DNA from 3 places in the Enterobacter cloacae complex sp. HYC080_NIDB genome. Region 1 is predicted to be linked to each of the others. Evidence: predicted binding sites of a transcription regulator. Region 1 holds the regulator's gene; each other region holds the start of a gene.
The links. Region 1 encodes PhoB, which activates phosphate uptake and scavenging genes when phosphate is short. Its sites were predicted from a motif close to CTGTCATAAAACTGNCNNAT; they were not measured.

Region 1 (2,274 bases):
AGCGCAATGTAGTCCGCAGGCGGGAAGTTCTGCGCCGGAAAGGCGTCCAGCGTGCCGATATAGATGTCACGCACGGCGTCACTTTTACTGGCCCCAACGGTGGTGAGATGCCCGGTCGCAATCACCGGTATCGGCTGTTCGCCACGCAGGTTGCAGGCATCCGCGTGCTGCTGGTGATAATAGTCGGTGATGGCCTGTAATAAATGTTGCTGCTTTTCCGTGCCCGACAGTCCCGCCTGACTTTGTACGATATCGCGCGGGCGTAAAAAGGGGATCGGGCACAGCACCGCCCCCGGCGTACCGTCGCGTTTTTTCAGGATCTGCGGGGCATGCCCGGCGCTGGCGACGACGGTAGTATTGAGAAACGCCAGAATGTCGCGGGATTCATTGAGCGTTGCCACGGAGTCATGGTTACCGGCGACTATCACCAGATGACAGCCGGTCTGCTGCAAATTCACCACGAAGCGGTTATACAGCTCGCGCGCATAGCTGGGGGGCGACCCCGTATCAAAGATGTCACCCGCGACAATAATCGCATCGACCTCGTGGGCCTGCGCCGTCTCCAGCAGCCAGTTCAGGAACGCTTCATGTTCAGCCGCACGGCTTTTGCTGTAAAAATTTTGACCGAGATGCCAGTCCGAGGTGTGAAGTATGCGCATAGCGGTTCCGTGGCAAAAATGAGAAAGCAGGATTATAAACGTTCAGAGAAGGGAAAATAACCGCTGTAATAAAACAACGGTTTGCCCGCTACCGTGGTAATGTTTTTCATAAATCTGTCATAAATCTGACGCATAATGGCGCCGAATTACAAACGTGTAACTTAATAAGATAAGACAGGGCAAAGTATGGCGAGACGTATTCTGGTCGTAGAAGATGAAGCTCCAATTCGTGAAATGGTGTGCTTCGTGCTCGAGCAAAATGGCTTCCAGCCGGTTGAAGCGGAAGATTATGACAGCGCAGTGAACCAGCTGAATGAACCCTGGCCCGATCTGATTCTGCTGGACTGGATGTTGCCTGGCGGCTCCGGACTGCAGTTTATCAAACACCTGAAGCGTGAGGCACTGACCCGCGACATCCCGGTTGTCATGCTCACGGCGCGCGGAGAGGAAGAGGATCGCGTGCGCGGACTAGAAACCGGCGCGGACGATTACATCACTAAACCGTTCTCCCCAAAAGAGCTGGTCGCCCGCATTAAAGCCGTGATGCGCCGTATTTCACCGATGGCGGTGGAAGAGGTGATAGAGATGCAGGGACTCAGCCTTGACCCTACCTCGCACCGCGTGATGACCGGCGAAAACCCCCTCGATATGGGCCCTACCGAATTTAAACTCCTGCACTTCTTTATGACTCACCCGGAACGCGTATACAGCCGCGAGCAGTTGCTGAATAACGTCTGGGGAACTAACGTGTATGTCGAAGACCGGACGGTTGACGTACATATTCGCCGCCTGCGAAAAGCGCTGGAACTGAGCGGCCACGATCGCATGGTACAGACGGTCCGCGGCACGGGTTATCGTTTTTCGACCCGTTTCTGAACAATGACAGGAGTGTGACGCGTGCTGGAACGTCTGTCATGGAAAAGGCTCGTCTTTGAACTGATCTTATGCTGTATTCCGGCCTTCCTTCTTGGGGCCTTTCTCGGACATCTGCCGTGGTTTCTGCTGGCGTCGGTCACCGGGCTGCTGATCTGGCATTTCTGGAACCTGCTGCGCCTCTCCTGGTGGCTGTGGGTTGACCGCAGTATGACCCCACCGCCGGGCAGCGGCAGCTGGGAGCCCCTGCTGTACGGCCTGCACCAGATGCAGATGCGTAATAAAAAGCGCCGTCGCGAGCTGGGAAGCCTGATTAAGCGTTTTCGCAGCGGGGCGGAGTCGTTGCCGGATGCGGTCATCCTGACCACTGAAGAAGGCACCATCTTCTGGTGTAACGGCCTGGCGCAACAGCTGCTGGGCCTTCGCTGGCCGGACGATAACGGTCAGAACATCCTTAACCTTTTACGCTATCCCGAATTCACGCTGTATCTGAAAAAGCGTGATTTTACCCGCCCGCACAATCTGAAGCTCAATAATGGTCGCCATCTGGAAATCCGCGTGATGCCTTACAGCGATAAGCAGTGGCTGATGGTGGCGCGCGATGTCACCCAAATGCACCAGCTTGAGGGCGCGCGCCGTAATTTCTTTGCGAACGTCAGCCACGAACTGCGTACTCCGTTGACCGTGCTTCAGGGCTATCTGGAGATGATGCAGGAGCAAACGCTGGAAGGTGCGCCGCGTG
Region 2 (2,274 bases), 1.0 Mb from region 1:
CAGAATGCTAAATTAATACAATGCTTTACCGCTGCTGTCTTTCACGTTGGTTTTCCATGCAGCACGAATCTGCTCAACCACGCTGTCTGGCAGGCTGGCGTAGTCCAGGTCGTTAGCCTGTTTAGCGCCGTTTTTGTATGCCCAGTCGAAGAACTTCAGCACTTCAGCGCCCTGCTCAGGTTTCTTCTGCTCTTTGTGAACCAGGATGAAGGTGGTGGAGGTGATTGGCCACGCACCTTCGCCTTTCTGGTTCGTCAGATCCTGCGCGAAGGATTTGCTCCAGTCAGCGCCTTTTGCAGCGTTAGCAAAGTTCTCTTCGGTCGGGCTTACTGGTTTGCCATCAGCAGACACCAGTTTGGTGTAGGACAGGTTGTTCTGCTTCGCGTACGCGTATTCTACGTAGCCAATTGAGCCAGGCAGACGCTGTACGAACGCAGCGATACCGTCGTTACCTTTACCGCCCAGACCTGTTGGCCAGTTAACGGTAGAGCCGGAACCGACTTTCGATTTCCACTCTTCGTTCACTTTTGCCAGGTAGCTGGTGAAGACGAAGGAGGTACCAGAACCATCCGCGCGGCGAACCACGGCGATGTTCTGAGCAGGCAGCTTCAGGCCTGGGTTGAGCTTAGCGATCGCTTCGTCATCCCATTTTTTGATTTTACCCAGGTAGATGTCACCCAGGGTTTTGCCATCCAGCACCAGCTCACCAGACTTCACGCCCGGCAGGTTGATAGCCAGAACCACACCACCGATCACGGTCGGGAACTGGAACAGGCCTTCCTGATTCAGTTTATCGTCAGACAACGGCGCGTCTGATGCACCGAAATCAACGGTGTTAGCGGTAATTTGTTTTACGCCACCGGAGGAGCCGATACCCTGATAGTTAACCTTATTACCGGTTTCTTTCTGGTAGGTATCCGCCCATTTGGCATACACCGGCGCAGGGAAGGTTGCACCAGCGCCAGTCAGGCTTGCTTCTGCAAATACAGAGAACGCGCTCAGAGATAAGGTCGCGGCGACAACAGTTGCGACAGTGGTACGCATAACTTTCATAATGTCTCCTGCAAGGATTTCGTAAATCATTGTTTAAGTGGCTACGATGAGCAAAATAGGACAAACAGGTGACAGATAAATGTACGAAATATGACAGTTTTATGACAAACACAAAGGAAGGTGTAACCACATGAAAAATATAGCACTTAATTCATCAGGCATTCATTTTTTTGTCATTTTTATTTTAAAGATCGCCGTTTTGTCCGTGAAATATGACAACGGCTGTCATAAACAGCCGTTAAAGGATTAGTGTACGATTTCAATCGTCAGGGTAGCCGTACCGTTGAACGGACCTGGCGCGGGCCTGGACCCGGTTGCGCTAGCCGGAGCGCTTGAAAACGTGAGCGTCCCCAGCGTCTCGCCTTCCAGAGTCACGGGCATTTTCGTCGTTTCCGCCTCAAGCTCGCCGCCATTCACATTAATTTCCCTGTTATGTTTATCGTAAATCTTAATCCCCACGTCAGGATTATCGGTAGCCACCATCGTACTGTCGGCTGTCGCGGCAGAGGCGTGGAAGGTTGCACCCAGCGTGTCGGTAAACATCATATTTGAACATTTGATATTGACCTGCCGGGTAATCTTGCGTGAAGACACCGCCTGGCCCCGGTTAGCTGAGAATTCCGATGCCAGAATAGACTTGAAATCAATCATTATCGCCTGGCCTTCATCTATCTCGCAGGTTTGCGGGACCGTGACCGATCCCTGCACAATCACATCCGAGATGATTTCGTTCGAGACGGTACGGGGATCGATAGTGGCATAGATATTTGCCATGACCATCGACGGTATGGTGATCGTGCCGGTAAATTGTTTTTTGACATACAGATAAATAAAGCCCGACCCGCCGCTGTAAAACGTGGTTTGCGAACTGACGCCATTATGACACCGGTACGTTCCCCCAATGTCATTTGGCAGGTGATCGAAGGGAACGGTGGTGTAGCCAACGCCAAGAATGTAGATTTGCAAACCGATATCAAGATACTTATTGAGATAATAATAGGAGATATTGTTTCTGCTAGTGGTGGGCTGCAGGGCTGGATTAACCACGCTGGTGATGTAAGCATGATCGTAACTTTCATTTTTCCCCGTCTGGCAGTAGCACGTTCCCTTAAACGAAGTCGTAGAGTTATTCATATCGATCATATGCTGCATGCCAACCAGGTTATCAAGCGTCGTTAATTGTTCCGCGACAGTGAAATAGTTATGGTATTTGCCGTTGTC
Region 3 (2,274 bases), 420 kb from region 1:
GCGCGAAGAAAATGGCGTCGCGGATTGAGACCGGGATGGTGTACATCAACTGGCTCACCGATACCGCGCCAGAGCTGCCGTTCGGCGGCGTGAAGCGCTCCGGTTATGGACGCGAGCTGTCGGATCTGGGGATAAAAGAGTTTGTGAACCAGAAGCTGGTGGTGGTGCGTAAGTAACGTCATCGCCTTTCTTGCCGGGTGGCGCTGCGCTTACCCGGCCTACAAAACCCGTAGGCCCGTGCAAGCGTAGCGCCGCCGGGCGAAACGCGCAATACAGCCTTAGAAGGACACACCACCGCCCACGTATGCGCCGTCAATCAGCGTGTGGCCAGGGCGACCGTCTTTGCCATCAACGCTCACGTGGCGGTAACCCACTTTCAGGGTCAGCGGCGTGACAGGCGTCCAGCTTACGCCGCCGTTGGCTTCCACGTAGTTTTTCACGCTGTTGTTCAGGCCTTCAGGCGCAACGTAACCTTCGCCATAGACATGGATGCTGTCCGTCAGCGCAACGTTTACGCCGCCACCAATCGGGAACGCCACGCCGTTATCGCCTTTTTTCGGGCCGATGTAGATCGCCTTCGCGCCTGCGTTCAGGATGACCGGGCCCACTTCCAGGTTGTAGCCTGCGCCCACGCCACCGGTCTGGGTACCGTCATCGGTGTTTTTGAGCCAGTTGCTTTCGGCGTAAAGGCCGGATGAGGATTTGCCCATTTCCAGATTGAGGTTAGTAAAGTTTTTACCCTGCTCAACGCTACCGCCCATGGCCAGTGCGGAACCAGAGAGGGCGGTCAGTGCAGAAAGAAGAAGGATATTCAGTTTTTTCATGTTTCGTGCCTCATCATCAAATTAATCTGGAGGCACCATAACAAGCGACGTTTATGACTGCAAATGTGATACAAGTCGCTGTTTTATGCTGGTTTTGTTAAATTTAATTTATTTAATGTTGCGTTTTTGTTTGGTTGAACGGGAGTCAACGCGTGATTTTCAGGCGTTTAGAAACCGTTTAGTTTTTTGACTAAACATAAACTGAACGAGGACGGGATAGTGACTGGAGGTGTAATAATGGAGGCTCCAGAAATTTCCAAAAATATTTCAAAAATCACATAAAACAACAAAGATTTACACTTATGGTGGTGAAAACACGTTCTCTCGCGCAGGCGCCTTTCCCTGCGATGTCATTTTTCTGACACGTTTGTTCATTACGTTGTTGGCTTCACTTACTGGATGCTAACAATATGAAAAGAAAAATCATTCCTGTGCTGGTTGGTTGTGCGCTCTCTTTCTCTGGCCTGGCGGCACAGCCCACGGCTGAGCGCTATGTCGTCAGCTTTCCTGAAGGCTCACACGTCAATTACAGCGGCGCGTTCGCCAGCGCATTTCCGAACGGACTCCCGGTGGGCATTGGCTCTGGCCTGCTGTTTACGGGTAAGCAGGGCGATGCTCTGACCTTTGCAACCGTGACCGATCGCGGTCCAAACGCCGATGCGCCAAAAATGGGTAAAAATGAAGCCAAAATTTTTGTCACGCCGGATTTCGCGCCGCTGCTGATGACCATCCGCGTGCAGAACGGTAAAGCAGAAGCGACGGATGCCCGCCCGCTGCATGACGATAAAGGCGAGATTAACGGTCTGCCGCTGCAAAGCGGCGTGATTGGATCCACCAATGAGGTGGCGTTTAGCGACACCCTAAAGACGCTGAAGGGTGACAACCGCGGGCTGGATACGGAAGGCATCACGCCGGACGGCAAAGGCGGCTACTGGCTGTGCGACGAGTATGGTCCGTTTCTGATTAACGTCGACAGTAAAGGGAAAATCCTGGCGATCCACGGCCCGCAGGCGGCGGAAGGGGAAAAGTCGATCGCGGGCGGTCTGCCAAACGTTATCAAATGGCGCCAACCGAACCGGGGCTTTGAAGGCCTGACCCGTATGCCGGACGGACGCATTATCGCCGCGGTACAAAGTACGCTGGATATCGACGGTAAAAGCAAAAAGCAGGCGCTGTTTACGCGTCTCGTGAGCTTCGACCCGGCGACCGGCAAAACAGCGATGTACGGCTACCCTATCGACAGCGCGGCCTACAGCAAAAACAGTGATGCCAAAATCGGCGACATCGTGGCGCTTGATGACCAGCATATCCTGCTGATTGAGCAGGGCAGCGATAAAAATGACGGGATGCGTAACCTTATCTACAAGGTGGACCTCAGCAAGGCGAGCGACCTGAGCGCCTTTGACAAGCCGGGCGAGTACCCGGAGTTTGATGATGAGAAAACCCTGAA

Region 2: a site for PhoB is predicted at 1,142-1,161, ahead of pstS (phosphate ABC transporter substrate-binding protein PstS). Genes of this name have one in related genera too.
Region 3: a site for PhoB is predicted at 1,170-1,189, ahead of O1723_RS18820 (esterase-like activity of phytase family protein). Genes of this name have one in related genera too.

Annotation. Positions count from the first base shown of each region.
Region 1 covers NZ_CP114212.1:3,535,269-3,537,542, reverse strand. The annotation lists gene sbcD (exonuclease subunit SbcD) at 1-659, opposite strand, end outside; gene phoB (phosphate response regulator transcription factor PhoB) at 846-1,535, shown strand; gene phoR (phosphate regulon sensor histidine kinase PhoR) at 1,557-2,274, shown strand, end outside.
Region 2 covers NZ_CP114212.1:4,541,210-4,543,483, forward strand. The annotation lists gene pstS (phosphate ABC transporter substrate-binding protein PstS) at 13-1,053, opposite strand; gene O1723_RS21580 (fimbrial protein) at 1,300-2,274, opposite strand, start outside.
Region 3 covers NZ_CP114212.1:3,951,814-3,954,087, reverse strand. The annotation lists gene O1723_RS18830 (NAD-dependent succinate-semialdehyde dehydrogenase) at 1-176, shown strand, start outside; gene O1723_RS18825 (YfaZ family outer membrane protein) at 279-824, opposite strand; gene O1723_RS18820 (esterase-like activity of phytase family protein) at 1,235-2,274, shown strand, end outside.